DNA from 2 places in the Streptomyces sp. HNM0645 genome. Region 2 is predicted to be linked to the other one. Evidence: riboswitches for the same ligand, from Rfam matches in the RefSeq annotation. Region 2 holds a riboswitch; the other holds the start of a gene.
The links. Region 2 has a riboswitch for S-adenosylmethionine ahead of thrC (threonine synthase). Riboswitches for the same ligand answer to the same signal wherever they lie in the genome.
Positions count from the first base shown of each region.

Region 1: another riboswitch for S-adenosylmethionine. It lies ahead of QMZ92_RS32080 (aminotransferase class V-fold PLP-dependent enzyme); the one in region 2 lies ahead of thrC (threonine synthase).

Region 1 covers NZ_JASHLT010000063.1:18,592-33,674, forward strand. The annotation lists gene QMZ92_RS32045 (hypothetical protein) at 1-919, opposite strand, end outside; gene QMZ92_RS32050 (C40 family peptidase) at 1,071-2,099, opposite strand; gene QMZ92_RS32055 (C40 family peptidase) at 2,298-3,326, opposite strand; gene QMZ92_RS32060 (NYN domain-containing protein) at 3,644-5,002, opposite strand; gene QMZ92_RS32065 (hypothetical protein) at 5,045-5,287, opposite strand; gene QMZ92_RS32070 (rhomboid family intramembrane serine protease) at 5,401-6,126, shown strand; gene QMZ92_RS32075 (Lrp/AsnC family transcriptional regulator) at 6,123-6,404, shown strand; gene QMZ92_RS32080 (aminotransferase class V-fold PLP-dependent enzyme) at 6,636-8,150, opposite strand; SAM riboswitch class IV at 8,379-8,496, opposite strand; gene trpD (anthranilate phosphoribosyltransferase) at 8,571-9,635, opposite strand; gene qcrB (cytochrome bc1 complex cytochrome b subunit) at 9,789-11,411, opposite strand; gene qcrA (cytochrome bc1 complex Rieske iron-sulfur subunit) at 11,408-12,457, opposite strand; gene qcrC (cytochrome bc1 complex diheme cytochrome c subunit) at 12,454-13,263, opposite strand; gene ctaE (aa3-type cytochrome oxidase subunit III) at 13,330-13,950, opposite strand; gene QMZ92_RS32110 (hypothetical protein) at 14,140-14,538, shown strand; gene QMZ92_RS32115 (L,D-transpeptidase) at 14,567-15,083, opposite strand, start outside.
Region 2 covers NZ_JASHLT010000038.1:56,674-71,756, reverse strand. The annotation lists gene QMZ92_RS24625 (hypothetical protein) at 1-264, opposite strand, end outside; gene QMZ92_RS24620 (helix-turn-helix domain-containing protein) at 376-1,218, shown strand; gene QMZ92_RS24615 (DUF397 domain-containing protein) at 1,199-1,468, shown strand; gene QMZ92_RS24610 (Uma2 family endonuclease) at 1,806-2,210, shown strand; gene QMZ92_RS24605 (amidohydrolase family protein) at 2,191-3,183, opposite strand; gene QMZ92_RS24600 (ATP-binding SpoIIE family protein phosphatase) at 3,490-5,094, shown strand; gene groL (chaperonin GroEL) at 5,221-6,843, opposite strand; gene QMZ92_RS24590 (cold-shock protein) at 7,311-7,514, opposite strand; gene QMZ92_RS24585 (MoaD/ThiS family protein) at 7,957-8,232, opposite strand; gene thrC (threonine synthase) at 8,229-9,518, opposite strand; SAM riboswitch class I at 9,536-9,682, opposite strand; gene QMZ92_RS24575 (glucosyl-3-phosphoglycerate synthase) at 9,815-10,774, shown strand; gene QMZ92_RS24570 (DUF11 domain-containing protein) at 10,864-11,742, shown strand; gene QMZ92_RS24565 (alpha,alpha-trehalose-phosphate synthase (UDP-forming)) at 12,102-13,607, shown strand; gene otsB (trehalose-phosphatase) at 13,971-14,822, opposite strand; gene QMZ92_RS24555 (DUF3263 domain-containing protein) at 14,884-15,083, opposite strand, start outside.

The sequences.
Region 1 (15,083 bases), on a different contig from region 2:
CCCAGTCGGCGAAGCCCTCGGAGAGCCAGAGCGGGGTGGCGGCCGAGGTGTGCGCACGGGTGGCCACGTGCGCGGTCTCATGGGTGAGGACGACGCGTCGGCCGAGATCACCGAGCACTTCGTACGCCTCGGGGTTGACGGTCACCCGGTCCGCGGGTGCCGGGCCGCCGCCCTTGTCGGGGGCGGCCGCTCTGCCCGTGGTGACCGCCGCGATGCCCCGGTACTCCGCGGCGGGCGCGCCCAGCAGACGTCCCATGGCGTCCAGCGAGGCGGGTACCACGACCACCACCCGCCCCGCCCAGGCCCCGCCCCACGCGGCCGAGACGGCGGGGACGGCCCGGTCGGCGTCCGACGCGATCCGCCGGAGCCACGCCGGCTCCTGACCGACGCCGAGGACCAGGCTGTGGGTGCCGCGCACCACCTCGATGTCGCCCTGCTGCCACAGCTGCTGTCCGCCGCCGCGGCCGGGGCGGTCGGCGGTGATGTGCCAGCGGCCGTTCCGCTCCGCCAGTTCCAGGCGGCGCTCGGCGGTCACCGGCGAGGGGTCGTAGCCGTCGAGCCGGTAGCGCAGCTCGACGTCGGCCGTGGCCCGGACGCCGGAGCGCCGTACGCCGGTGAGCCGGTACTCCCAGGAACTCAGCGGCACCTCGGCGAGGTTCGCGAACTCCGCACGCGCCGCCGCCTTCAGCTGCCGGGCGGAGGGGTCGAGGGCCGCCAGATAGCCCGCCTCGTCGTGGCGGAGCACCGCGGCGGCGCGGGCGTCGAGCGTGCGCTGGACGTCGCGCCCGGTGGTGTCCCGCCGCGGTGCGTCGGCGCAGCCGCCCGTCACCAGGGACCCGGCCAGGAGGAGCCCGGTCAGGACGAGCGCCGCCCCGCGCCGCCATCCCGCCGTCCGCCCGAAGAACCCCTGATCGGCCACCCTGCCGATCGTAGGCGAACCGTGGAGCGGGCCGACCCGGTCCCGGGCGGTCCGGGGAGGGGCCGCGGCCCGTCGGGGAGCGGGCCGGGGGAGTCCCGTTTCCCGGCAGGACCCGTCCCGCTCAGCGCCGGTCCGGCGGGACCCGCCCCGCTCAGGGCCGGGTCACCGAGGCGATCGGCATCATCCCCACCGGGTCGTAGCGCACCGCCGCCCCGGGGTAGGGCGCGTGGACGACCTGCCCGTTGCCGACGTACATGGCCACGTGACTGGCGTCGGAGCGGTACGTGACCAGGTCACCGGGCCTCGCCTGGGACAGCGGGACCTGCCGTCCTGCGTACCGCTGCGCCTGGGAGGTGCGGGGCAGCCCGACGCCGGCCTGGGCGTAGGACCACTGGGTGAGGCCGGAGCAGTCGAAGCCGTTCGGTCCGTTGGCGCCCCAGACGTACGGTCTGCCGACGGCGCTCTGCGCGGCCGCCACCGCCGCGCCCGCACGCGCGGACGAGGGGCCCGCCCCGCCCGACAGGTCGGGGACGCCGCGGCCGGAGCGGGACGCCCGGTCGTAGGCAGCCCGCTCCGACGCCGGCAGCGAGGCCAGCAGCCGCTCGGCCGACGCGAGCTTGGCCTCGACGGTCCGCTTGTGGCGGGCCAGGGCGGTCCTGGTGCGCTCCAGTTCGGCCAGTTTCCGGGCGGCTTCGGAACGCTCCTGGCCGAGGCGCCGCTGGGCCCGCCGGAGGTCGCTCAGCACGGTCGCCTCCCGGTCGCCGAACCGGTCCAGCACCGCCGCCCGGTCGAGGTACGTGTCGGGATCGCCGGAGAGCATTAGGGCGAGCGCCGGGTCCACCCCGCCGGAGCGGTACTGGGCCCCGGCCACGGAACCGAGCGCGTCCCGCATCCGGTTGACGGCCTCCTGGCCGCGGGCCGCCCGGTCCTGGGCCCGGGCCACCTGAGCGCGCAGTTCGTCGGCGTGCTCGCCCGCCTTGTTGTACTGCTCCGTCGCCTTCTCGGCCTGCTCGTACAGCCGGTCGACCTGGGCGCGGGTGGCGGCGGGACCGCCGGACGGGTCGGCTCCGGCCGGTGCGGTACCGAGCGCGGCCGCGGCGGTCGCCGCCGCGGCTGAAAGGAGGGTGACCCGGGCACCCCGGTCGAAACCGGACGCTGAGGGTCGGCGATGGGACGCCACAGGAGCCGTACTCCCTTCCGCTGGACGCAGCCTGAGCGGCTGCTGCGCGGCAGACAGTAACGGCGAGGGAGGGGGACGGCCAAAAGCCGCATCGAGCACATACAGTGACGCCCCGCGGGAGACCACAGGTCACCGGCGGGGCGCACCGTCAGCGGCGCATACCGCAATTCGCCCGATCGGGCGCCGGTTGGTGGGGCGTCAGATCCGGACGCCGAACTGGAAGGTGCCCATGTAGTCCATGGACTCGTAGCGGACGACGGTGCCGGGCTTCGGGGCGTGCAGGATCTGGTTGTTGCCCGCGTACAGACCCACGTGCGAAAGGCTGTTGAAGAAGACCAGGTCGCCCGGCTTGAGCTGGCTGCGGCCGATCTTCACACCGTCGTTCTGCTGGGTGTAGGTGGTCCGGGTGAGGCTCACGCCGGCCTGGCGGTACGCCCACTGGGTCAGCCCCGAGCAGTCGTAGGAGTTGGGGCCCTCGGCGCCGGAGACGTACGGCTTGCCCAGCTGGGTGGCGGCGGCGTTCAGCGCGGCGGCACCGCGCTGGGAGGCCGGCACCTCGTTGCCGAGGTTCACGCGCTCACCCGCGGCACGGCTGGCGCGCTCCTCCTCCTCCTGCAGCTTCGCCCGCTCGGCGGCGGTCAGGGTGTTGAGGAGCTTCTGGGCCTCGGAGAGCTTGCCCTGGATCTTGGCCTTCTTCTCGCCGAGCGTCTTGCGGACGTCCTCGAGGTCACCGAGCTTGCGGGTGGCCTCGGCGCGCTGCTGGGCGAGGTCGCGCTGCTTTGACTGGATGTCCTCCAGCGCGGTCGCCTGCTTGGCGCCGAGCTGGTCCATCGCGGACGCCTTGTCCAGGTACGTGTCCGGGTCACCGGAGAGGAAGAGCTGGACGGACGGGTCTATGCCGCCGGAGCGGTACTGGGCGCTGGCCACCGAACCCAGCTTGTCCCGCATGGTGTTGAGCTCGTCCTGCCCACGGGCGACGCGGTCCTGGATCGCGTCGATCTCCTTCTGGAGCTTGGTCTGCTGCTCCTTGGCCAGGCTGTGGTCCTCGGTGGCCTTCTCCGCCTCGTGGTAGAGGGCGTCGACCTTGGCCTTGACCTCGTCCTTGCTCGGCTTGGCCGGAGCGGCCTGGGCGGCCTGCGAGGTGAGGGCGACGGCCGCGGCGGCGGTCGCGGTGAGCACGGTCACACGGGTGCGGCTCGGCTGCTTGGGACGACGGTGGGACGCCACGAAGGCGAGCTCCTTCTTCCTCGAGCCGCCTGCCGGGCCGTGGGGGGATCCCCGGCTTCGCGCACACTCGACTCCCCCGCGAAAAAGGGATGAACTGCGCGAAATCGGCGGTTCCTTCGCTGTCATCCCGGATGGACGATCAACCGCGCGAAGGTTCGAGGCCTGACCCTAGTGACCTTCCTGTGATCACTTCAAATCCTCATGAGAAAAATCTGGCCCACGGAGCGCATTCTTTACACGCACCCCACGGGCAGTAGCGGCGACTTGACGGTACGTTCCGCGAAATCGGGCATTAAGCCCAGGAGTTACGAGTCACACTAGACACGCGAAAGCCGCTTCAGCAGCATCGCGGACGCGACCGGCCTCGCCCCGGCCTTCGCCACCCCGTCGGCGACCTCGCGGTCCGTGGAGACCACGACCACGGGCCGGCCCGGCGGCTCGGCCCGGACCAGCTGACGGATCAGCTCGTCCGCGGTCACACCGGGCTTGGAGAACAGCACCCGCACCCCGCGCGGGGGCGCCAGCAGCACCGGCGCGGCGAGTTCGGCACCGTCGAAGACGCAGGTGATCTCGGCGCCGGTCTGCGCGGCCAGCATCGCGAGTCCGCCGAGCAGCCGCAGCCGCTGCTTCTCCAGCGGCATCGTCGGATAGCCGGTCTTCGTGACGTTGTACCCGTCAACGAGCAGATGGACCTGGGGCAGCGCCAGCAACTGGTCCAGCATCGCCGGGTCGGTCTCGGACAGTGCGCGCGCCGCGATGTCCTTGGGGCTCATCCGGCCGGGCTCCACGGCGTCGACGGTGTCGGCCGGGTGCACGGAGGCGGGTGGCAGGGCCAGTTCGCGGCGCAGCCCGGAAGCCGCGTCCAGCACGGTGTCCAGCAGCAGCCGCACCCGCATGTCCTCGATCGACCGGCCCTCGCGGGCGGCCTTGCGGCTCGCCTCGACCGCGGCCTCCGCCTCGGCGAGCCTGGCCTTGAGCCGGCGCGCCTCGCTCTCGGCCGCGGAGACCTGCGCGTGCGCCTCTGCCCTGGCGCCCTCGTGCTCCGCGTTGCCGCGGCGCACGGCCGCCTCGGCGCGCTTGACGTCGCTCTGGGCACTGCGCAGCTTGCGGTGCAGCGCGTCCGACTCCTTGCGGGCCGCGTCCAGCTCGGTGCGCAGCCGCTCGGTCTCGGCCTTGTGCTGCGCCTTCAGCCGGTCCAGCTCCTCGCGGAGCCGCTGCAGCTCGCGCCTGCTCTCATCGTCCGCGCGCTCGGCGTCGACCCGCTGGGCCTCCTCGCCGGCGGCGGCCACCAGCTTGCCCCAGCCGGCCGGCCGCAGCACATAGGCGGCCGCCGCCACGTCGACGGGGTCGGCGGCCGCGGGAGGCGTCCCGGACTCCAGCGCGGAGGCGAGCTCGGGCTGGGAGTCGCGGAGCCGTTCACCGATGCGCTGCCGGAAGACGGGGTCGCCCTCCAGAACCGCGGCCATGGCGTTGCCCGCGTACTTCGCCCGGCGGGTCGGGGTGAACCGGGCGTACTGCCTCAACTGGGCGGGGAGTTCGGTGATGCTCAGCCCGCCGAAGGCGTCCGAGACCAGTGCGACGACCCGTCGCCGCACGCCTTCCGGCAGCGGGCGGTCGAGCGCCTCGGCGGCGTCGCCGGCACCGGCCGGCCCGGCGCCGCTCTCGGGCTGCTCCACGATCCGTCACCCCACTGTCTTCCCGCGGGTCGCACCGCTCCGTCAGGAGCCGCTGCCCGGCCTGTCCACCAGTTCGATCTGGTCCACGGCGTTGCACCAGCGGCAGCGGACCGCCTCGATGGTCTCACTCACCACATCGCGCTCCTCCACCTTGGGCTCCCCCGCCAGATCCAGATGGACGTACTCGACGACCTTGGAGGACCGGGTCACGTCGAAACGGGTGAGATTGCCGCACAGGGTGCAGCGCCACCGGGTGGTCTCCGTGGGCATGGGTACCGTCGTCATCGGCCGTCCTCGTCTCCTCGTGCGTACTGCCCGTAACCCTACGACCTCACGGGTCCGCCGCGACACGGCGAGGCGGTCTGCCCGCATCGGTCCCGGTACGCCATGCTCTGGGCATGATCGATCGGTGGACGGCGGTACGGGGCGTGACGACCGGCCCGGTGGTGACCTACGGAGCGATCGGCATGTGCTGCCTCCTGTTCGTCGTCGGTCCGGTCTCCGGGCTCAACCCGTCGTACGGCACCGGGGACACCCTGCTCACCGCCCAGGCCGTCCACTTCGAACGCTGGGGCGTGATCCCGAGCGAACTGCTGCAGGGCTCCCCGAGGGCCCTGCTCACCCCGCTGACCGCACTCTTCGTACACGGCAGCTGGCTCCATCTGCTGGGCAACATGCTCTTCCTCCATGTCTTCGGCGCCATGGTCGAGGAACGCATGGGGCACGCGGAGTTCGCGCTCTTCTACCTGGGGTGCGGCTATCTGGCACTCCTCGCCTACGCGGCGGCCAACGCCGAGTCGGACCACACGCTCGTCGGGGCGTCCGGAGCCATCTCGGGCGTGCTGGGCGCCTTTCTCTGCCTCTTCCCGAGGACGCGGGTGACAAGCCTCTATCCCTTCCTGTTCTTCCTGCCGCTGCGCTTCCCCGCGTGGATGGTGCTGATCTTCTGGTTCGTGCTGCAGTGGCTGGCGGAGGCGCAGAGCTCGTCCACGGGCCCCGGGGTGGCGTATCTGGCACATCTGGTGGGGTTCGGTATCGGGTTCCTCTACGCGTGGGGCCGATTCCGACAGGCCGCTAGAGTGAAACCCCCAGCAGCGGCCACCGAGGGAGAAGGACAGCCGTGATCACCGCGATCGTGCTCATCAAGACCAGCGTGGACCGCATTCCCGAGATCGCCGAGTCGATCGCCTCCCTGGACAGCGTCAGCGAGGTCTTCTCGGTCACCGGCACCTACGACCTGATCGCCATGGTCAGGGTCGCGAAGCACGACGACCTGGCCGATGTGATCCCCGGGCGGATCAGCAAGATCCCCGGAGTCGAGGCCACCGACACCCATGTCGCGTTCCGTACGTACTCCCAGCACGACCTGGAGGCAGCGTTCGCGATCGGACTCGACGCGTAGCTCGCCGCGCGAGCCGGAGGCCGGCCGGAGGCCGACGGGCGCACTCGGGTCCCCGGCGCCGCGGGCACCGGGTCGGCCGGTGCCCGCCGGACCGCTCGGGCCCGGCGTCCCGTGCTGGACGGTGCGGAGCCGGCCGGGGGCGCGCGGAGCGGTCGGGCCGGCGGGCGCCGACGCGGGAGAGGCCCCGCTGCCGTCCCGTCCGGCCCGCACGGCTCACACGGCTCACACGGCTCACACGGCGGGAACGCAACGCCCGTCCTCGGTGCGGTAGTTCCACCTCGCACCGTCGCGCACCAGTTCCGTGACCGCCCCCACGAACCGCTCCACGTGCTCGTCCGGCGTACCGGCCCCGAAGCTGACCCGGATCGCGTTCAGCGGCCTCCCCCGGCCTTCGGCCGGGTGGACCCCCGCCTCGCTTCGCTCGCCCGGCCCGGCCTCCGGGGCACCGCACTCGCCGACCTCCTGCGGGTCACCGCCCAGCAGCGTACGGACCAGCGGGTGGGCGCAGAACAGTCCGTCGCGCACGCCGATGCCGTACTCGGCGGACAGCGCGGCCGCGAAGTGCGAGCTGTTCCAGCCCTCCACCACGAAGGAGATGACGCCGACCCGGGGGGAGTCGTCGCCGAACAGCGACAGCACCCGGACCTCGGGCACTTGGGCGAGACCCGCACGGACCTTCGCGATCAGGTGCCGCTCGCGCTCGACGAGGGCGTCGAAGCCGGCCTCCGTGAGAGCCCTGCAGGCGGAGGCGATCGCGTAGGCGCCGATGACGTTCGGCGAGCCGGCCTCGTGGCGGGCCGCGGTGGTGTGCCACTCGACGTCCACGCCGCCGTCGGTGCGGCGCGAGACCTTCCGCGAGGCGCCGCCGCCCGCGAGGTACGGCTCGGCCTCCTGCAGCCAGTCCGCACGCCCGGCGAGGACACCGGAGCCGAACGGCGCGTACAGCTTGTGCCCGGAGAAGGCGACCCAGTCGACGTCCAGGTCCCGCACGGAGACGCGGTGGTGCGGGGCGAGCTGGGCGGCGTCCAGGACGATGCGCGCGCCGTGGGCGTGCGCCGCAGCGGCCAGTTCCCGTACGGGCCACAGCTCGCCGGTCACGTTGGACGCACCGGTCACACAGACCAGGGCAGGGCCGTAGGGGTCGCGGCGGGCGAGCGCCGACTCCAGCGTCCGGACCGCCTCGCCCGGGGTGCGCGGGGCGTTCAGGTACGTCACACGGGCGCACGCCCACGGCAGCAGGGCGGCGTGGTGCTCGGTCTCGAAGACGAAGACCTCGCAGCCGACGGGGAGCGCGCCGGCCAGCAGGTTCAGCGAGTCGGTCGTCGACCGGGTGAACACGACCTGGTCGCCGTCGCGGCAGTCCAGGAACTCGTGGACCGTGGCCCGGCTGTTCTCGAACAGGTCGGTGGACAACTGCGAGAGGTACCCGGCTCCGCGGTGGACGCTGCCGTAGTACGGGGCGTACGCGGCGACGTCGTCCCACACGCGCTGCAGGGCCGGGGCGCTGGCCGCGTAGTCGAGTGCGGCGTAGGTGACTTCGCCGGCGGTCACGAGCGGCACGGCGACGTCCCGGCCGAGCACCGGCAGCGGGGCGCCGCAGCAGGGGTCGTGGTCGCCGGCGGCGGTTCGGGCGACGGCCGCGACGGCTCCGGCCGGGCCGTCCGCGGACGTGACGGCGGAGGCGGCGGAGGCGGCGGAGGCGGCGGCAGGGGTGGCGGTCTCGACGGTGTGCGGGCGCACGGACATGGCGGTATCTCCCGGCAGGTAAGGGCGAAATGGGCGTGAAGGACCCGCACGGCGGCACGACGGCCGGCAACGGCCGCTCCGTATACGGGTGCTGCCTCGACGCACGGCACAACAGGCGCGCACGGAGGGGGAAAAGGGGCCGAGGGGCCCTAACGCATTCGCTTGCTCACGAGACAGCTCCCTCGAGGACCAGGACCCCAGGGCTGCGACATTCACCGATGTCCGCGGGGTCCGCGCTTGCCGTGGACCTCGCTGCCCACGGCCTGGTCTTCACCCGGGGCACCCCGCCACGGACGGAGGGTTGCCGGACAGCGGGCCGGGGCCGTAGTCGCTGTCACTCATGACCTTGGGAAGCATCCTGCCATACGCCCCACTGTGCGCAAGGCGCGGTCCGCCATCCGGACTGCGCCCCGCGTCACGTCACGCGTTGCTCGCCGCCACCCAGCGGTCCAGCGCCCGCTTCGCCCCCCCCGAGTCGATGGACTCCGCGGCCCGGGCCATTCCGGCCCTGAGCCGGTCCACGAGATCACCCTCGTCCCCGCCGAGCGCGACCAGCGCCGCGGCCGAGTTCAGCAGGACCGCGTCCCGCACGGGCCCGGTCTCCCCGGCGAGCAGCCGACGGGCGACATCCGCGTTGTACGAGGCGTCCGCGCCGCGCAGCGCCTCCACCGGGACCAGCTCGATGCCCACGTCCCGGGGGTCGAAGGCCTCCTCGTGCACGGCACCGTCCCGGACCGCCCACACCCGCGAGGTCGCGGTCGTCGTGAGCTCGTCCAGGCCGTCGTCGCCGCGGAAGACCAGCGCGCTGGAGCCCCGCGCGGCCAGCACACCGGCCATGATCGGGGCCATCCGGGCGTCCGCGACGCCGGTGGCCTGGGCCCTCACCCGAGCGGGGTTGGTCAGCGGACCCAGGAAGTTGAAAGTCGTACGGATTCCGAGCTCCCTGCGGGCCGCGGCGACGTGCCGCAGCGCCGGGTGGAACTTCACCGCGAAGCAGAAGGTGATCCCCGCCTCCTCGGCGACCGCGGCGACCCGCTCCGGCGTCAGCTCCAGATTGACGCCGAGCTTCTCCAGGACGTCCGAGGCTCCGCTCGCGCTCGACGCGGCCCGGTTGCCGTGCTTGACCACCTTCGCACCGGTGCCGGCCACGACGATCGCGGACATGGTGGAGATGTTGACGGTCTTGGCGCCGTCGCCGCCCGTGCCCACGATGTCGACCGTGTCACCGGGCACCTCTATCGTCCGGGCGTGCTCGTACATCGTCCGCACGAGCCCGGAGATCTCCTCGACGGTCTCGCCCTTGGCCCGCAGAGCCACGGCGAAGCCCGCGATCTGCGCGTCGGTCGCCTCGCCCCGCAGGATGCGGTCCATGGCCCAGGCGGTCGCCTCCGCGCTCTGGTCACGGCCGTACAGCAGGGAGTCCAGCACCTCGGGCCAGGAAAGGCCCGCCGCGGTGGATCCACCTGCGGGGGTCACAGCGCTCATGGTCGCTCCTGGGTCCGTCCGGATGGGAATGCCCCCACCCTATCGAGCCCCGGGACGGCGGAGAGCCCCGTCCATCGGATGGACGGGGCTCTCCGCCTGGCGGTCGCCGGGTGGTCACCCGGCCGTGGCGATCGCTGCGATCAGCGAAGGGGATCAGTGGTGGCCGTGGCCGCTGGTGATCTCCTTGTACTCCTCGACGGTCGGCTTCGCGACCTGGTTGTCCTTGCCGTAGTACGCCTTGCTGAGCCGCGCCCGGAGCTTCTCGGTGCGCGAGACCTTCCGCTCCACGCCGTTCTCGTCGACCGTCGGGCCGATCTCGACCGGCGTGTACTGCTGGTGGGCGGTGAGCGTGTGCAGGGCCTCCTGCGTCAGCGGCTCGTGGACCTCGACGAACTCACCGTGCGGCAGGCGCTTGATGATGCCGGACTCGCGTCCGTGCAGCACCTTGTCCTTGTCGCGCCGCTGCAGACCCATGCAGATCCGCTTGGTGATGACGAAGGCCAGGACCGGTCCGGCGAAGAAGAAGATCCGGACGAACCAGGTGATCGAGTTGATCGACAGATGGAAGTGGGTCGCCCAGAGGTCGTTTCCACCACCGATCAGCAGCACGAAGTACCAGGTCAGCCAGGCCACACCGAAGGCGGTACGGGTCGGGGCGTTGCGCGGGCGGTCCAGGATGTGGTGCTCGCGCTTGTCCCCGGTGACCCAGGACTCGATGAACGGGTAGACCGCGATGGACGCCAGCACCAGCGGGAAGATCACCAGCGGGATGAAGACGCCCAGGACCAGGGTGTGGCCCCAGAGGTTGATCTCCCAGCCGGGCATCACGCGGATCAGACCCTCGGAGAAGCCCATGTACCAGTCGGGCTGGGCGCCCGTGGACACCAGGTCCGGCCGGTACGGGCCGAGCGCCCAGATCGGGTTGATCGTGGCGATCGCCGAGATGACCGCGATGACGCCGAAGACCAGGAAGAAGAAGCCGCCGGCCTTGGCCATGTAGATCGGCAGCAGCGGCATGCCGACCACGTTGTTGTTGGTCCGGCCGGGACCCGCGAACTGCGTGTGCTTGTGGTAGAAGACCAGGATCAGGTGCGCCACCAGCAGGCCGAGCATGATGCCCGGCAGCAGCAGGATGTGGATCGAGTAGAACCGGGCCACGATGTCGCCGCCGGGGAACTCCCCGCCGAACAGGAACATCGACAGGTACGTACCGACGATCGGCACGGACAGGATCGCGCCCTGCATGAAGCGGACACCGGTGCCGGAGAGCAGGTCGTCCGGGAGCGAGTAACCGGTGAACCCGGTGAACATGCCCAGGACGAAGAGCAGGAAGCCGAACAGCCAGTTGATCTCGCGCGGCTTGCGGAACGCGCCCGTGAAGAAGACGCGCATCATGTGGACCATCATGGCCGCGAGGAAGATCAGTGCCGCCCAGTGGTGGATCTGCCGGATCAGCAGACCGCCGCGGACGTCGAAGCTGATGTCCAGGGTCGAGGCGTACGCCTCCGACATCAGCACGCCCTGCATCGGGACGTAACTGCCGTGGTACTCCACCTCGTTCATCGACGGGTGGAAGAACAGCGTCAGGTACACACCCGTGAGGATGATGATGATGAAGCTGTAGAGCGCGACCTCACCCAGCATGAAGGACCAGTGGTCCGGGAAGATCTTGCGCATGTTGGCCTTGGCGAGGGAGTAGATCCCCAGCCGGCCGTCGGCCCAGTCGGCGACGCGCTCGCCGGCCGGAGCCTTCCTCTTGTCAGTTGCAGTGCTCATCCGCGCTCCCAGAAAGCAGGACCGACGGGCTCGTCGAAGTCGCCGAGCGCTTGGAGGAAGCCTTCGTCATTCACACCGATCCGCAGCTGCGGAAGGGCGTGACCGGCCGGGCCGAAGATGACGCGGGCGCCGTCGGAGAGGTCGAAAGTGGACTGGTGGCACGGGCAGAGCACGTGGTGCGTCTGCTGCTCGTACAGGGAGATCGGGCAGCCGACGTGGGTGCAGATCTTCGAGAACGCGACGATGCCCTCGTGGGACCACTCGAGCTCGCGCTTGTCCTTGATGTCCTCCGGCTGGATCCGGACGATCATCAGGGCGGCCTTGGCGATCTCGGTCTGGAAGCTGTGGTCGTGCTCGGTCAGACCCTCGGGCATGGCGAAGGTCAGCGAACCCACGGCCACGTCCTCGGGACGCAGCGGCTCGTGCGTGTTCATGTTGATGAGCTGCTTGCCCTTGGCCCACAGCGTGTGGCGGAGCTTGTCCTCCGGCAGCGGACCGAGGTCGCGCAGCAGCACCACACCGGACAGCGGCACCATGGCCAGCGCGCCGAAGAGGGTGTTGCGGATCAGTTTGCGCCGGCCGAAGCCGGACTCCTCCGCACCCGCGGCGAAGTCGGCCAGGACCTTGGCCTTGACCTCCGGCGCGGCCTCGATCGGGTGACGCTCGTCCACCAGCTCCTGGTCGGACATCAGGGTGCGGGCCCAGTGGACCGCGCCCGCGCCGATGCAGAACAGGGCGACACCGAGCGTCACGCCCAGCGAGAAGTTCAGCGCGCTGACGTGACCGAACGGCCAGATGTAGACGATCTTGTCAACCGGGAAGATCACGTACGAGGCGATGAACGCGATCGTCGCGAGCATCGACACGGTGAACAGCAGGGCGACCGTACGCTCGGACCGCTTGGCGGCCCGCTCGTCGATGTCCTGGATCCGCGGCCGGTGGGCCGGGAGGCCCGGGTCGGCGAAGGGGTCCTTCGTCGCCACGGCGCCGTGCGCGTGCTCCTGCTCGGAGGGCAGGGTCTCTTCGGGAATGTCTTGGCTACTCATGACTTCTTGGCCTTAGCGGTGTGGGCCGCGACCCAGATGGCGGTGGCGATCAGCGCACCCAGACCGAACACCCATGCGAACAATCCCTCGCTGACGGGTCCGAGCCCACCGAGGCTCAGTCCGCCCGGGGTCTCCGACTCGCCGCTGTTCACCGTCTGGATGTACGCGATGATGTCGCGCTTCTCCTGCTCCGGCATCGTCGTGTCGGGGAAGGACGGCATGTTCTGCGGGCCGGTCTGCATGGCCTCGTAGATGTGCTTCGGGCTCACGCCCTCCAGGTTCGGGGCGTACTTGCCGTGCGTCAGCGCACCGCCCTCACCCGTGAAGTTGTGGCACTGGGCGCAGTTGGTGCGGAACAGGTCACCGCCTCGGGCGATGTTCGCACCCTCGGGGTTGTACTGCTTCTCGGTCGGCGTGACCGGGCCCGGGCCCAGGGAGGCGATGTACGCCGCGAGCTGGTCGATCTCGGCCTGCGAGTAGATGTTCGGCTTCTTCGGCACCTGGGCGCCCGGCTGCTGGGCGGGCATACGGCCGGTGCCGACCTGGAAGTCCACGGCGGCAGAACCCACGCCGATCAGGGACGGCCCGTCTGAGGTGCCCTGACCGCCGGTTCCGTGGCAGCTGGCGCAGCCGACGGTGTAGAGCTTCTTGCCCTCCTCGATGGCGAGTGACTGGGCGGTTTCATCGGCCTGCGCCCTGTCCGCGGGCGCGAACGCGGCGTACAGCCCCCCAGTGGCCGCCAGCGCGAGGAGTAGGACGACGACCGCCGCCAGCGGATGGCGTCGTCGTGCGGAGAGCTTTTTCACGGATTACCCCGGTGTCAGGATCTTCTGCGTCGATGCTTCTGGAATGTGTGCGGGTACGGAGCCCGGCTACTTGATCATGTAGATCGTGGCGAAGAGGCCGATCCAGACGACATCGACGAAGTGCCAGTAGTAGGACACGACGATGGCGGCGGTTGCCTGCTCGTGGGTGAACCTCCGGGCCGCGTACGTCCTGCCGAGAACGAGCAGGAAGGCGATGAGACCGCCCGTCACGTGCAGACCGTGGAAGCCGGTGGTCAGGTAGAAGACCGAGCCGTACGGGTCCGACGAGAGCGAGAGGCCCTCGTGCTTGACCAGCTCGGTGTACTCGAACACCTGGCCGCCGATGAAGATCGCACCCATCACGAACGTGATCACGAACCAGGTGCGGAGCTTCTTCACGTCACCGCGCTCGGCGGCGAAGACGCCGAGCTGGCAGGTGAGGGAGGAGAGCACCAGGATCGTGGTGTTGGTCGCCGAGAAGGGGAAGTTCAGGGTCGAGGCCCGTTCTGCCCAGTACTCGGCCCCCGTCACCGATCGCAGGGTGAAGTACATCGCGAAGAGGGCCGCGAAGAACATCAGCTCGGAACTCAGCCAGATGATGGTTCCGACGCTGGTGAGGTTCGGCCGATTGACCGACGGGTGCGCGTGCCCGGTTTCTACTGTCGTTGCTGTCGCCACGACCGACATTATGTCGGTCGCTTATCCAGCCCTCACTCCGGGGGGTGCCGTTCGGTGTGTCAGTGAGTCGTGTCCAGCCCGAACGGCCCATCAAAAGCAGTCATTGAGCCGGTACGGGCGGTGCTGATCGGGCCCTGTGAGGAGTAGCATCCGGCGCATCGGTGCAGCCCAGTTCTCCCCGACGAACCCGGAGGAACAATGCAGTCGACCGCCACGGTGCTGGTGTACAGCGACAACGCCGGCACCCGCGAACAGGTGCGGCTCGCCACGGGCCGCCGCCCGGCCGCCGACGTTCCCGCGGTCGAGTTCATCGAGTGCGCGACCCTGCCCGCGGTCCTCAAGGAGCTGGACAAGGGCGGGATCGACGTGTGCGTGCTCGACGGCGAGGCGGTGCCCGCAGGCGGCATGGGCGTCTGCCGCCAGATCAAGGACGAGGTCTTCCGCTGCCCGCCGGTCCTGGTGCTCATGGGGCGCCCGCAGGACGCCTGGCTGGCCACCTGGAGCCGTGCGGACGCGGCGGTGACGCTCCCGGTCGAACCGGTGGAGTTCGCCGAGGCCCTGGCGGGGCTGCTGCGCGGGCGACGGGCCGCGGCCTGACGCCCGCGGGGCCCGCCTCCGGTACGCCTCAGACCCTGGGGCGCAGCCGTGCCCCGTCGGCCGCGCTGCCGCCGTCCCGGGTGCCCTCCAGCAGCGCGCTGCCGGAGCGCCACTCGTCCCATTCGAGGTTCCAGTCGCCGAAGCCGTTCCCGAACGGGTCCATCCGGGCACCCAGGCTGTTGACGACCTTGACGATGTCGCCCTCGCGGACGGTCTTGAAGAACCAGGCCGCGTTGCCGGTGGACATGCCGGTGCAGCCGTGGCTGACGTTCGCGTACCCCTGGGAGCCGACGGACCAGGGCGCGGCGTGGACGTACTCGCCGCTCCAGGTGACCCTCGTCGCGTAGTAGACGGGCAGGTCGTACGACTCCGCGCTGCCGACCGGGATGCCGATGCTGGTACCGCGCATGCGGACGAAGTACTCCTTGCCGAGCACGACCTTGACGCCGTTGCGCGTCGAGAAGCCCGGCTTGCCGGTGGTCACCGGCATGGTTTTGATCACTTCCCCGTTGCGCTTGACCGTCATCTGGTGGGTGGAGGCGTCG
Region 2 (15,083 bases):
GTCCCGCGAGTCGATCACGTAGTCGCCCTCCCCTACCGCGTTCACCCCGCGGGCCCCATGGAGCACCGCGGCGAGCCGGAGTGCGGTGTCCAGGTTGCAGCACCCCAGGTCGACCAGGGGATACGCCCCCGACTCGCTCGTGAGCGACACGAGGTCCACGCGCAGCGACGGCAGGGTCACGCCCGTCGAGTCGAACTCGTCCCGCAGCTGCGCCACGACCTTCTCGGCAGCGCGCAACCGTCCCTTCGGAGATGGTGGGACCACCAGGCACCTCCACTCTCGGTATGCACGTTCCCTACACAGCGTGGTCATGGAGGGCTAGCCTGACCAGTGTCGAAGGCCCAACAACCCGACCTGCGCAACACGGAGTTGACCTTGCCTGGACCGAAGGATCTGGACCCGTCCACCTCTCCCAGGGCCCTGCTCGGCGCCGAACTGCGCCACGCCCGCGAGAACGCCGGCCTCAGCCAGCGGGAGCTCGGCGAACCGCTCTTCGTCAGCGCGTCGTTCATCGGCCAACTGGAGGCAGGCACAAGGCGGATGCAGCCGGATGTCGCACGCAGGGTCGACGAGATACTCGGCACGAACGGCTTCTTCGAGCGGAACTGCCTCGCCGCCAACAAGTCCAGGTACCCGGACCACTTCGCCGAGGCGGCCGAGGCGGAAGCGGTCGCGACGACGATCCGCGAGTACGCGCCGCTGCTGGTCCCGGGGCTGCTGCAGACAGAGGCGTACGCACGGGCGGTGTTCCGCGCCTACCAGCCGACCGCCCCGGAGGCCGTCATCGACGAACTGGTCGAGGCAAGGCTGGAACGGGCACGGCTCCTCGACGATCCAACAACACCGATGTTGTGGACGGTCCTGGACGAGGCGGTCTTACGCCGCCGTGTCGGCAGCGCGGCGGCGATGGCGGAGGCGCTGCGGCACATCGAGGCACTGGCGCGACGGAACCGGGTGATCGTGCAGGTAGTCCCGTTCTCGGTGGGCGCCCACATGGCCATGGGTGGCACCCTCAAGTTGATGGGTTTCACGGATGCACCGCCGCTCGCGTACACAACCGGCTTGGAAACGGGGCAGCTGGACGACGACCTGTCCAGAGTCGCCCGCTGCAAGCTGACTTACGATCTGCTCGCAGCCAACGCACTTGCGCCATCAGAGTCCCTGGCCCTGGTCGCATCGGTGGCGGAGGATTACACCCATGAAGATCAGCAGCCCTGAGTACGGCCTGAGTTCGACGGTCTGGCGCAAATCCAGCTACAGCGGCTCCAGCGGCGGCGACTGCCTCGAAGTGACCACCTGGCGCAAGTCGACCTACAGCGCTGGGGATGGCGGCGACTGCCTCGAAGTCGCCGACGACCACCCCGGCATCGTCCCCGTGCGCGACTCCAAGAACCCCGACGGCCCGAAGCTCGTGTTCCGGACCGCCGTCTGGTCCGTGTTCGTGGACGGGGTCAAGACGGACCGCTGAGCAACTCCACGACGGGGTCCGGGGCTTGAGCCTCGGGCCCCGAGCGCTCTGGACAAGGAATGGTGAAGGGCCCCAACCCGCCCACCCTCCCCGTGTGTTGACTGTTCGCGATCATTTAGCTACGGAGGGTCCCGATCCTTTAGCGTGTCCGGAACCGAACAGCCCCCGTCAGGTGCGCCAACACCAGCGGGGGCTTGACCACCTAGATCGAAGAGGCGATCCGGATGGCTGACAGCCAGTTCAGTGCCCCCTCCCTGCCCGCGCACGCCGCTCCGCACCCGATGGCCCGCCCCGGCTACGGACGCGAAGCTCCCTCCCGAGCCGCGCCCGGCGCCTCCTGTCCTCCGGGTCCTCGAACCTGTACTCCGACCAGGGCCTGGTGATCCCGACGTACCGAGCCGGCCGCGCCAGACCCGATGGAACCCTCGCCCCGGTCGGCTACTTCGCCGGTCGTGGCGAATGGACGCACCCGGAGGGCGTCCTCATGGTCGCGGAAGTCACCTCACACGACTCCGGCACCCGTCGTCGCGACCACGACGACCAGCGCGTGGCCTACGCCACCGCCGGAATCCCCGTCCACCTCCTCGTCGATCGGGACACCGACAGCCTCCTCGTCCACAGCGAGCCGGACGGCGACACGTACCGGTTGTGCCGGTCGTACAAGTACGGTGAGACGGTCGCTCCCCCCTCCCCCGTCGGTATCACCCTCGACACCGAGAAGCTCAAGGACTACGCCGGCTGACGTGCCGCCCGGCCCCGCCGCCGAGCCGGGCGGGGCTCTCGGCCGGCAGCAGGCCGGTTCCGGCCTCAAGGACGTGCTCCGCCTCCTCGGGGGCGAGCGTCCCCTCGACGAAGGTGACGGCCAGGCGCAGCTTGTCCCCGGTCTGGTAGGGGAAGTCCGTGCCCAGCACCAGCCGGTCCGCGCCGTACGAGTCGACCGCCGCGCGCAGGGCGGGCGCGTGGCCGTGGGCGACGGTGTCGTAGGACATCCGGCGGGCGGCGGACGTCGGCAGCTCGATGACGTCGGGCGCCTCCCGCGGTACGTGGTCGTCGGCGCGCGGCAGCAGCAGCGGCAGGGCTCCGCCGAGGTGCGCGTGGACGATCCGCAGCCCCGGGAAGCGGATCGGGACGCCTTCGAGGATCAGGTGCATCGCGCAGATCGTGTCCTCCGTCGGCGCGCCCACCATCCATCGCATCCGGTTCCGTGCGATGAGCGGTGAGCCCGCGTCCCGGCCGGCCGGGTGAAGGCTCAGCACCGAGTCCCGGTGGTCCAACTCCTCGAGGAGCGGCCGGAAGGCCGGGTCGCCGAGACTCCGGCCGAGTACCGACGTCGTCAGCCCGGCGCCCGCCATCCCCAACTGGTCGAGGGCGCGGGTCAGTTCTTCCAGCGAGGCGTCCAGGTGCGGGAGCGGCAGTGCGGCGAAGGCGGAGAAGCGGTCCGGGCGGGCGCGTACGACTTCCGCGTAGTGGTCGTTGGCCAGGCGGGCGGCCGTGACGGCCTCGGTCTCGTCCGGGAAGTACGGCGTCTGCGGGGAGACCGAAAGGATCTGGTGGTCGATGCCTGCGGCGTCGTTCATCGCGAACCGCGCGTCGAGTTCCGCCGGGCTGTCCCCCGCCCCCAGGCCCCTCTGCGTACCGGTGTCGTCCCGTCCGTAGGACTCGAGGAGGCGGAGGTAGTCCTCGCTCCACAGATGGGCGTGCACATCCGTCCGCACCTCTTCAGCTTCCCGCCGCCCCCCGCCGCCACCGGGCGGGAGTCCTGGACCCGGCGAGCCGCCGTCCGGACGGGAGGCGGACGCGGTCGGGGCGGACAGGGTTTGGGGCGGACACGGTCGGGACGGCCCTGTGGCGTGCTCCCGGAGGGCCCCCACCACTGAGCGTGCGATTCCATTTCCCGCTCCGCAATCGTCATCACCGGTCAGAATCGGACTTTCCGGGTATGCCGTAAGGCGTTGCGGTGAGATGTCCGAATACCGCTGCCGCGGTCACGGCTATGGGCAGAATCCGTCCGGGAGGCAAGCATGGAAGGCATCACCACGGCGGTCGCATCGGAGTCCGATCTAGACACCGGTGCCGCCGGAGGCTGTCACTGCCGGACGATCCCGCGCCCGGGGGCTCGCGCGGGTTCCGCCGAGGAACGCTTCCGGGGACTGCTGGAGGCGGCGCCGGACGCCATGGTCATCGTCGACGACAGCGGAACCATCCGCCTCGTCAACGCCCAGACCGAAGCCCTCTTCGGCTACCGACGCGACGAACTCCTCGGCCGCCCCGTCGAAATCCTCGTCCCCAACCGCTTCCGCAACCACCACGCCGCACACCGCAACGGATACACCCACAACCGCCAGGTCCGCCCCATGGGCGCCGGACTCGAACTCCACGGCCTCCGCAAGGACGGCACCGAATTCCCCGTCGAAATCAGCCTCAGCCCCCTCGAAACCACCGACGGACTCCTCGTCTCAGCCGCCGTACGCGACGTCAGCGAACGAAAAGCCGCCGAGGAACGCTTCCAGGCCCTGTACGAGCAGCAGCGGCACGTCGCCCTGACCCTGCAGCGCAGTCTGATGGGCACGCCACCGGCCGTGCGCGGCCTGGACACCGCGAGCCGCTATCTGCCCGCCACCCAGGGCGCGGGCGTCGGCGGCGACTGGTTCGACCTCGTACCACTCGGTGCCGGACGGGTCGGCATCCTCATCGGTGACGTCATGGGGCGCGGCCTGGAGGCGGCCGCCATCATGGGGCAACTGCGGTCCGCGGCCCACGCCCTCGCCAAGACGGGTATGCAGCCGCGGCAGTTGATGCACGCGCTCGACTCGATCGTCGCCGAGCTCGACGGGCCCGACCAGCTGGTGACCTGCTGCTACCTGATCGTGGCGCCGGACGCGGGAGAGGTGACCATCTGCTCGGCCGGGCATCTGCCGGCTCTCGTCGCGGAGCCGGGCGGGGGCGTACGGTCCCTGGAGGCGCCGGTCAGCGTGCCCCTGGGCGTGGGGGACCATCTGCACCAGCAGACGACGGTGGCGGTCGCTCCCGGGTCGAGTCTGATCCTCTTCACCGACGGTCTGATAGAGACACCGGCGGGAGACATCGAGGAGCAGCTCGACGCGCTCATCGACGCGCTCGATCTGGCGTTCGCCTCGGCGCACGACCTGGAGACGGTGGTGGACCGGGTGCTGGCGTCGGTGCTGCCCGCCACCGAGCACCACCACGACGACGTGACCCTGCTCGTGGCCCAGTTGCCGGCGGCCCCGCTGGCCACGGCGGCGACGGAACTCCCGGCGGCCCCGTCGTCGGTGTCGCAGGCCCGGGCCTTCCTCGCCAAGTCCCTGGTCGACTGGGGCTGCGCCCAGGTCTCCGACGACGCACAGCTGCTGGTGTCCGAGGTGGTCACCAACGCGATCCAGCACGGAGAGGGGCCGGTGCGCCTGCTGATGCGGCGCAACAGCACCGAGCTCACCGTGGAGGTGAGCGACCACAGCCACCATCCGCCCCAGCCCCGGCTGGCTGCCGCCGACGACGAGTCGGGGCGGGGCCTGATCCTCGTCGAGACGCTGGCGGGCAGCTGGGGCGTCCGCTCGACGGACGACGGCAAGACGACGTGGTTCACGCTCCACCTGGGGCCGCTGTAGCGGGCCCCGCCCGGCACGCGATCGTACGCACGCGCCGTCCGCCGCGCCGGGGCGCAAAGGCCGAGGGCGGCACCCCGGGTGGGGTGCCGCCCTCGGTTCAGGACGGCGGATCGACCTTCGGGTCGATCAGAAGTCCATGTCACCGCCCGGCATGCCGCCCGGAGCGGCCGCGGCGGCCTTCTCCGGCTTGTCGGCGATGACGGCCTCGGTGGTGAGGAACAGCGCGGCGATCGACGCGGCGTTCTGCAGCGCGGAACGCGTCACCTTGGCCGGGTCGATGATGCCCTCGGCGATGAGGTCGACGTACTCGCCGGTCGCGGCGTTCAGGCCGTGGCCCGGGGTCAGGTTGCGCACCTTCTCCACCACGACGCCGCCCTCGAGGCCGGCGTTGACGGCGATCTGCTTCAGCGGGGCCTCCAGGGCCAGCTTCACAGCGGCGGCACCGGTGGCCTCGTCACCGTCGAGCTCGAGCTTCTCGAAGACCTGGGAGGCCTGGAGCAGGGCCACGCCACCACCGGCGACGATACCCTCCTCGACGGCCGCCTTCGCGTTGCGGACGGCGTCCTCGATGCGGTGCTTGCGCTCCTTGAGCTCGACCTCGGTCGCGGCGCCGGCCTTGATGACGGCCACGCCGCCGGCCAGCTTCGCGAGGCGCTCCTGCAGCTTCTCGCGGTCGTAGTCCGAGTCGGAGTTCTCGATCTCGGCACGGATCTGGTTGACCCGGCCCTGGACCTGGTCGCTCTCGCCGGCACCGTCGACGATCGTGGTCTCGTCCTTGGTGATGACGACCTTGCGGGCGCGGCCCAGCAGGTCCAGGCCCGCGTTCTCGAGCTTGAGGCCGACCTCCTCGGAGATGACCGTGCCACCGGTGAGGATGGCGATGTCGCCGAGCATGGCCTTGCGGCGGTCGCCGAAGCCCGGAGCCTTGACAGCGACGGACTTGAAGGTGCCGCGGATCTTGTTGACGACCAGGGTCGACAGGGCCTCGCCCTCGACGTCCTCGGCGATGATCAGCAGCGGCTTGCCCGACTGCATGACCTTCTCCAGCAGCGGGAGGAGGTCCTTCACCGAGGAGACCTTGCCGTTGTAGATGAGGATGTACGGGTCCTCGAGGCCGGCCTCCATGCGCTCCATGTCGGTCGCGAAGTAGGCCGAGATGTAGCCCTTGTCGAAGCGCATGCCCTCGGTGAGCTCCAGCTCCAGACCGAAGGTCTGGGACTCCTCGACGGTGATGACGCCTTCCTTGCCGACCTTGTCCATCGCCTCGGCGATGAGCTCGCCGATCTGGGTGTCGGCGGCGGAGATGGAGGCGGTGGAGGCGATCTGCTCCTTGGTCTCGACCTCCTTGGCCTGGTCGAGCAGGGCACCGGAGACGGCCTCGACGGCCTTCTCGATACCGCGCTTCAGGGCCATCGGGTTGGCGCCGGCGGCCACGTTGCGCAGGCCCTCGCGGACCAGCGCCTGAGCGAGGACGGTCGCGGTGGTCGTACCGTCACCGGCGACGTCGTCCGTCTTCTTGGCGACTTCCTTGACCAGCTCGGCGCCGATCTTCTCGTACGGGTCCTCGAGCTCGATCTCCTTGGCGATGGAGACACCGTCGTTGGTGATCGTGGGGGCGCCCCACTTCTTCTCGAGGACGACGTTCCGGCCCTTGGGGCCAAGGGTGACCTTGACGGCGTCGGCGAGCTGGTTCATCCCGCGCTCGAGACCGCGCCGTGCCTCCTCGTCGAACGCGATGATCTTGGCCATGTGAAGTGGTCCTCCCGGACTGGGGTGGATTGCTCCGGACCGCGCTGGTGCCCGCGACGGACGGCCTGCACGCCTTGTGGTTCCTTGCCCCACCCGGCCTGCGGGCCTCACCGACCCGGTCCTTCGTTGTCACTCTCACTCGTAGAGTGCTAACGCCAATGATTAGCACTCGGACCCGGCGAGTGCAAGGCGCGACCGCGACTCGGGCGTCCATCAGGACACGGCGGATGGGTCCGGACCCGGACCCGGCGCAGCCTCGGCCCGCACACGTCGCAGGTCGCGACCCCGCGCACGGCGGCGAGCGGTCCGGCCCGACCCGGAACCATGACCCGCGCACGGCGGCGAGCGGTGCGGCCGCGGCGGAAGGCGGCCCCGGACACGGCCGCGGCGGAAGCGGCCCCGGACACGACGGAGGGTCCGCGCCCCTGGCACGGACCCTCCGTCACGTTGCTGCAGTCAGTCGGCGCTCAGCCGGCTACGCGGACCATGTCCGCCTGCGGCCCCTTCTGGCCCTGCGAGATCTCGAACTCGACTCGCTGACCCTCCTCCAGGGTGCGGTATCCGTCCATCTGGATCGCGCTGTAGTGGACGAAAACATCCGCACCACCGTCGACCGCGATGAAGCCATACCCCTTCTCCGCGTTGAACCACTTGACGGTGCCCTGAGCCATGCCTAACTCCCCTATTACTGGCCCTTGCACAGGACCGCACTTCGCGGACCCGGGTCAGACCTCACCCAGCGGAGTCCCCCGGTGCCCGGAGGGGCATACGGATGACCCATGGATGTGCGCCGGAACGCGTCGACCGCGGCTGAATGTATCTGTCCAACTGCCGTCTGCAACAGGTCAATCGGACGAGAATTCCGGGCAGGACCGAAAGGATGAATTAGCAGAAATGTGAGCGTTCCCGGGCAAGTCGGGCCGGGCAAAGCGCACTTATTGCGCATCACGCTCGAACACTTTGGCTGTTTCTTGTCGTGCGCGACCGCATTCTCATATGCGCCTGGCACACGCAGCGGAGGGGGCTTCCCCAACTCTATCGCGCTCAACCATGCAGAAACGCCCCCTCCGCCGAGCTTGCGGAGGGGGCGCTTCTGCTGACTCTGCGTGGCGATCAGCCGCCTGCCACCGCGGGGATGATCGACACCCCGGCACCGTCCGGCGTCGCCGTCTCCAGGCCCTGCTCGAAACGCACGTCGTCGTCGTTGACGTACACGTTCACGAAACGGCGCAGCTTGCCCTGGTCGTCCAGGACCCGGGCCGCGATGCCCGTGTGGTTCTTCTCCAGGTCGGCGATGACCTCGGCGAGGGTGGCGCCCTCGGCCGGGACCTCGGCCCGGCCGCCCGTGTAGGTGCGGAGGATGGTGGGGATGCGGACGTTGACGCTCATGCGAGGCCAGCCTCTCGGAAGGAGTCCAGGTTCGGGCGGATGACTGCGGACATACCCGTGGTCGGGGCCACCGCGTCGAGGGTCTTGAGGCCGTCACCCGTGTTGACGACCACCGTCGTGAGGGCCGGGTCGATCACTCCGGCCTCGATCAGCTTCTTCGCCACACCGAGGGTCGTACCGCCCGCGGTCTCGGTGAAGATGCCCTCGGTGCGGGCCAGCAGCTTGATCGCGTCCACGATCTCCTCGTCGGTGACGTCCTCGACGGCACCGCCGGTGCGCCGGCAGATGTCGAGCACGTACGGACCGTCCGCCGGGTTGCCGATCGCCAGGGACTTGGCGATGGTGTCCGGCTTCTGCGGCCTGACCACCTCGTGGCCGGCCTTGAACGCCACGGACACCGGGGAGCAGCCCTCGGCCTGGGCGCCGAAGATCTTGTAGGGCCGGTCCTCGACCAGACCCAGCCTGATCAGCTCCTGGAGCCCCTTGTCGATCTTGGTGAGCTGGGAGCCGGAGGCGATCGGGATGACGATCTGGTCCGGCAGCCGCCAGCCGAGCTGCTCGCAGATCTCGTACGCCAGCGTCTTGGAGCCCTCGGCGTAGTACGGGCGGAGGTTGACGTTGACGAAGCCCCAGCCCTCGCCCGCCGGGTCGCCGATGAGCTCGGAGCAGAAGCGGTTGACGTCGTCGTAGTTGCCCTCGATGCCGACCAGCTCTCCGCCGTAGACGGCGGCCATGACGACCTTGCCCTGCTCCAGGTCGTGCGGGATGAACACGCACGAGCGGAAGCCGGCGCGCGCGGCCGCGGCGCCGACGGCACCGGCCAGGTTGCCGGTGGAGGAGCAGGAGAGGGTCGTGAAGCCGAAGGCCCGGGCGGCCTCGATCGCCTGGGCGACGACCCGGTCCTTGAAGGAGTGGGTCGGGTTGCCGGAGTCGTCCTTGACCCAGAGTCCGCCGGTGACGCCGAGCTCGCGGGCGAGGTTGTCGGCCTGGACGAGCTTGGTGAAGCCAGGGTTCAGGTTCGGCTTGCTCGCCACGTCGGCGGGCACGGGCAGCAGCGGCGCGTAGCGCCAGATGTTCTCCGGACCGCTCTCGATCCGCTTGCGCAGTTCCTCGGCGTCGCCGCTCGGCAGGTCGTACGCGACTTCGAGCGGCCCGAAACAGGCTTCGCAGGCGAAGATCGGACCGAGGGCGAAGCGCTCGCCGCACTCGCGGCAGGAGAGCCCGGAGGCGGGGCCCAGATCGACGGTGTCGGCAGAATCGGTGGTGGCAACAGTCTGCACAGCCATGGAGGCGAGGCCCTTTCTCCTCATCTTCCCCGCGGTGCGTTTCACCGCGAGACGGAATTGGCACCTTCCCTAGCCGTGAGCCTCGGCCGCGATGGGCGGCGAGATCGGCTGGAGGGTTGCCGGGGCTTCAACGGGCCGTGTCCCTCTGCCCCTCTGGATGAGCGGTATTCGATTGTCTCGATTCGATTGTCTCGGCGCGGCGACCCCGACATGCATCGGCGGTCCGCGTTGTTCAAGACTGTAACCGAACCCCCGGACGCTTGAGATGGTCGTCCGATCCGCGAGATGGAGATCACGTGCTGGAAGAGGTGGAGCGCTGGCTGGCCCGGCGGTCCTGGTCGATGGCGGACCGCCCACTGGACCGGCTGCTGTCCGCCAAGCAGGACACCACGGTCAGCGTGGTGCTCCCCGCACTGAACGAGGAGGCGACGGTCGGGGAGATCGTCGCCGTGATCCGGCGCGACCTGATGACCGACGCGGTGCCGCTCGTGGACGAGCTGGTCGTCGTCGACTCGGGGTCGACGGACCGCACCGCCGAGGTCGCCGCACGCGCAGGCGCCCGGGTGGTGCACCGGGACGCGATACTCCCGCGCGTCCCGGCCGTGCCCGGCAAGGGCGAGGTGCTGTGGCGCTCCCTCCTGGCGACCGTCGGCGACGTCGTCTGCTTCGTGGACGCCGACCTGAAGGAGTTCTCGGCGGACTTCGTGTCCGGGACCGTCGGACCGCTGCTGACCGACCCCGAGGTGCAGTTCGTCAAGGCGATGTACGACCGGCCGCTCGGTGACGCACCCGGCCAGGGCGGGAGGGTGACCGAGCTGGTGGCGCGCCCCCTGCTCAATCTGCACTGGCCGCAGCTCGCGGGATTCGTCCAGCCGCTCGGCGGGGAGTACGCGGCGCGGCGCTCGCTGCTGGAGCGGCTGCCCTTCCCGGTCGGCTACGGGGTGGAGCTGGGCCTGCTGGTGGACGCGCTGCACACGGTGGGCCTGGACGCGCTGGCGCAGGTGGACGTAGGCGTGCGGCTGCACCGCCACCAGGACGGGCAGGCGCTGGGCCGGATGGCGGCGGCGATCTACCGCACGGCCCAGCTGCGCCTTTCGCGCGGGCACCTGGTCCGCCCGGCACTGACCCAGTTCGAGCGCGGCGAGGGCGGTTTCGTCCCGAGGACGCACGCGGTGGACACGGAGGAGCGTCCGCCGATGGCGGACATCGCCGAGTACGCGAGCCGGGCGGGGCGGCGCAACACGGGCGCGGCGTAACACGGCCCAGCCGGAATGATTGCCTACATTTCGGACTTATGGGCAATTCGAGTTCACAGCGTGCTCGGGTCTTCCGTTCCGTTCGGGCCGTGTCCGGCCAGGACCTGACGAGGGACCGCGGGCGCAGCAGAGGCGATCGGCCCCGGTTCCTCGGGGCCCTGGCGGTCACCGCGGGTGCCGCGGCCGTCACGACGGGCTTCGTGCCGGCGGCTGCCGCCCTGTCGGCGCCGGCCCCCGATCTGGAGATCACCAAGACTGCGTCGGCGAAGAGGGTCGCCCTCGGGGACACCCTCACGTTCACCATCAGGGCGACGAACAACGGCGAGCGGGACCTCCCCGACGTGCGCTTCACCGACGATCTCGGCGGCACCCTCGACGACGCCGTCTACGACCGCAACGCCCGGACCACCCTCGGCCGGGTGGTGTACGCCGAGCCCGTGCTCTCGTACTCGGGTGCCATCCCGGCCGGGAAAACGGCGACCGTAACCTACTCGGTCACCGTGGGCGGCGAGGACGGCGGCGACGGCGGCGACGGGCAGCTCGGCGGCGGCCTGGAGGTCCAGTCCCCGCGGTCCAACTGCGCCACCGGCACCAGGGACGCCCGGTGCACGGCGGCGCCCGTGGCCGAGGAGGTCGGGGAGCTCGGGGCTCCCCGGACCGACCGCGGCGACGAGGAGAGTCACGACCACAGCCTCGAACAGCGCCATGAGGACGGTCTGGAGGAGGACGCCGAGGGCGGCGCCCGGGGCGGGCCGGGCGTGCCGCCTGCCCCCGGCGGCCCCGGCAACGCGGCGGGCGCCGGACAGGCCGGTGCCCCGGCCCACGGCAGCGGCAGCGGGGCCGTCGGCCAGATCGCGGCGGCCGGCCACGACAGCGAGCGGCTCTGGCTGCTCGGCGGAGTGGCCCTGGCGCTCTCGGCCGCCGGCGCCATCGCGCTCGCGGCCACGCGCGACCGGGGAAACCATTGACCGGGTGCGCGCCACCGGTCTCGGGCCGTCGCCGGGGGGACGGCCCGTGACCGGGCGGGCGGGCGGTCCGGGACCGCGCGCGACGGTCCCCGGCCGGGGTGGCGGGTCCGGGACGGCGAGTGACCGCGCCGGAACGGCGGTCCCAGCCGGGCGGCAGGCGGCCCGGGCCGACCGACAACCCGGACCGGGGCGTCACGTGTCCCGAGCCCGGTCCCCGGTGGTCGCCCGGGTCGGCGCGCAGCCGGTCACCGGCTGCGCCTCCAACGATCGTGGGCAGGTCTCCGACGATCTCCGGCGGTCTCCGGCCACGGAGTCCGCCGTACGTTTGAGCGGTTCCAGGAAGGGCTAGGTTTCGCGACATGGTCTCTGAGCACGGGCACGCCGCACGAGTTCTCGTCGCCTCCAACCGGGGCCCCGTCACGTACGCCTTCCGGGAGGACGGCACGCTCGACGCACGGCGCGGCGGCGGCGGACTGGTGTCCGGGCTGTCGGCCATCGGCCCCGAGGCGGACGCCCTGTGGGTGTGCTCCGCACTCGGCGACGGGGACCGCGAGGCGGTACGGCGCGGGGTCGGCGAACCGGGCGTGCGGATGCTGGACATCGACGCCGCCGTACACGCCGACGCGTACAACGGCATCGCGAACTCGGTCCTGTGGTTCGTCCACCACATGCTGTACCAGACACCGCTGGAGCCCGTCTTCGACGCCGAGTTCCGGCGCCAGTGGGTGGCGTACGAGGCGTACAACCAGGCCTTCGCGCAGGCCCTGGCCGAGTCGGCCGCCCCGGACGCGGCCGTACTGGTGCAGGACTACCACCTCGCCCTGGTACCGGGCATGCTCCGGGACCTGCGGCCCGATCTGCGCATCGGCCACTTCTCGCACACTCCGTGGGCCCCGCCGGACTACTTCCGGATGCTCCCGGACGACATCGCCGAGCAGTTGCTCCTCGGGATGCTCGGGGCGAACCGGCTGGGGTTCCTGACCCAGCGGTGGCTCGGCGCCTTCCAGGACTGCTGCCGCCGGGTCCTGGCCGACCACGACGTGGACCCGCACTGGCCGAAGGACGGGCCGCCCAGCCTCGAGTACCGGCTGCGGGGGCACCGCCGGCGGCGGACCGAGCTCGGGGTGCACGGCCTGGGCGCCGACGCGGACTTCCTGCGGGAGCGTTCGCGCAGGCCGGACGTGGACGAGCGCATGGCCGCACTGCGCGAGCAGATCGGCGGCGACGAGCGCGGACCGGGCCGCCGGAAGACGATCGTGCGCGTGGACCGGACCGAGCTGTCCAAGAACATCGTGCGCGGACTGCTCGCGTACCGCACGCTGCTGGACGAACGGCCGGAATGGCGCGAGCGGGTCGTGCACATCGCCTTCGCCTATCCCTCGCGCCAGGACCTGGCCGTGTACCGCGACTACACGGCCGAGGTCTCCCGGGTCGCTGAGGAGATCAACGCCCGGTACGGGACGCCCGGCTGGACCCCGGTGCTCCTGCACGTCAAGGACGACTTCGCCCGCTCGCTGGCGGCGTACCGAATGGCGGACGTCGCCCTCGTGAACCCCATCCGCGACGGGATGAACCTCGTCGCCAAGGAGATCCCCGTCGTCTCCGAGGCGGGCTGCGCACTGGTGCTGTCGCGCGAGGCGGGCGCGTACGCGGAACTCGGCGACGACGCGCTGGTGGTGAACCCGTACGACGTGACGGGCACGGCCGACGCGCTCCACCGGGCGCTGTCCATGCCGGACGCCGAACGCGCGGAGCGCAGCAAGCGCCTGGCTGCGGCGGCGACCGCGCTGCCACCGCAGCAGTGGTTCCTGGACCAGCTGCACACGCTGGAGGCGCTGGACGAGGGCGTCACGGAGGCGGACTGACACGGGGCGGGTGCGCCCGGCCTCCCGGTGGCGAGCGGCGCTTCCGCACGCGCACGCCCCCCGCGTACCGGGCACGCACACGCCGGTGCGCGTTCCGGGCTTCGCCCTGCCGCACGGGCCCGACCGGGCCCGCGCCGGACGCCGTCCGCCCGGGCATGCGACCGGTGCCGCGTCCGCCGAGGTCGGCACGGGCCGACCTAGTGCTGTGGCCGGAAAGGTTTGCCGGGAAGCTCGCGGCGTACGGTGCGGTGCATCGCAAGACGGAGGATCGCCCTCGTACCGGGCGTACTCGGGCGCCTCCGACACCGCCCGCGAGGTACCGTGCCGGGCGCCGCGAGCCGGTGAACCCTTCCGGTCACAGCACTAGGCGCGCTGCTCGATGCGGTCCGCCAGGGCGGCGAGGAACCCGACGACGGCGGCGGGGCCCGGCAGCGGGAGGTCGGCGCGCTCGGCGAGTTCGGGGACCTCGCCGCCGCTGCAGAGGAGCAGTCCGGGCACTCCGTCCGAACGGAGCTTCTCCACGGCCGCGTAGGCGGCCAGATCACCGAGGTCGTCGCCGGCGTAGACCACCGCGGAGGCGTTCACCTCGCGGACGTACTCGGCGAGGGCGATGCCCTTGTCGACGCCCGGCGGGCGCACTTCGAGGACGAGGCGGCCCGGTTCGACGATCAGTCCGTGACGCGCGGCGAGATCGGCGATCGGCTCGCGCAGCGCCTCGAAGGCGGCCTGCGGGTCGTCGGCGCGGCGGGTGTGCACGGCGACCGCGCGGCCCTTCTCCTCGATCCAGGTGCCCCGCCACACCCCCATCGAGTCGAGGAGGCCGGGCAGCCCGGCCCGTACCGCGGCGACGCCCGGGTGCTCGGGCTGGGCGTGGACGGTGCCGCTGACGGCGTCCCACCGCTCGGCACCGTAGTGCCCCAGGACGACGAGGTGTTCCAGACCCTCGACGCCGGCGAACCCGCCGTACCGGACGGCGACCCCGGCAGGCCGGCCGGTCACCACGACGACCGACCTCACGAGCGGCGCGAGTCGCGCCAGCGCGGGCACCGTCGAGGGATGAGCCCTCGCCTGCTCGGGATCCGGGACGATCTCCGCCAGCGTCCCGTCGAAGTCCAGTGCGACCACGCTCTCCGAGGGCCGTTCGAGGACCGCGGCGAGCCCCTCACGGCCGGCGGCTGTGGTCGGTTCCGGCAGTGCGTTGGAGTAGCTGCCCATGGTCCGACCCTATCGACGCGGCTCCCGCTCAGCTACGGCGCGCGGCGCACTCCCCGGCGCGTCACCGCCGCGCCCGCTGCGCTTCCCGGACCCGCCGCAGGCGGTTCACCGTCACGGGGTCGTGGGCGAGGGCGCGCGGGTCGTCCAGAAGGGCGTTGAGGAACTGGTAGTAGCGGGTGGGGGAGATGCCGAGCTCTTCCCGTATCGCCCGCTCCTTGGCGCCGGGCCCGGCCCACGACGCCCGCTCGAAGGCGAGCACGG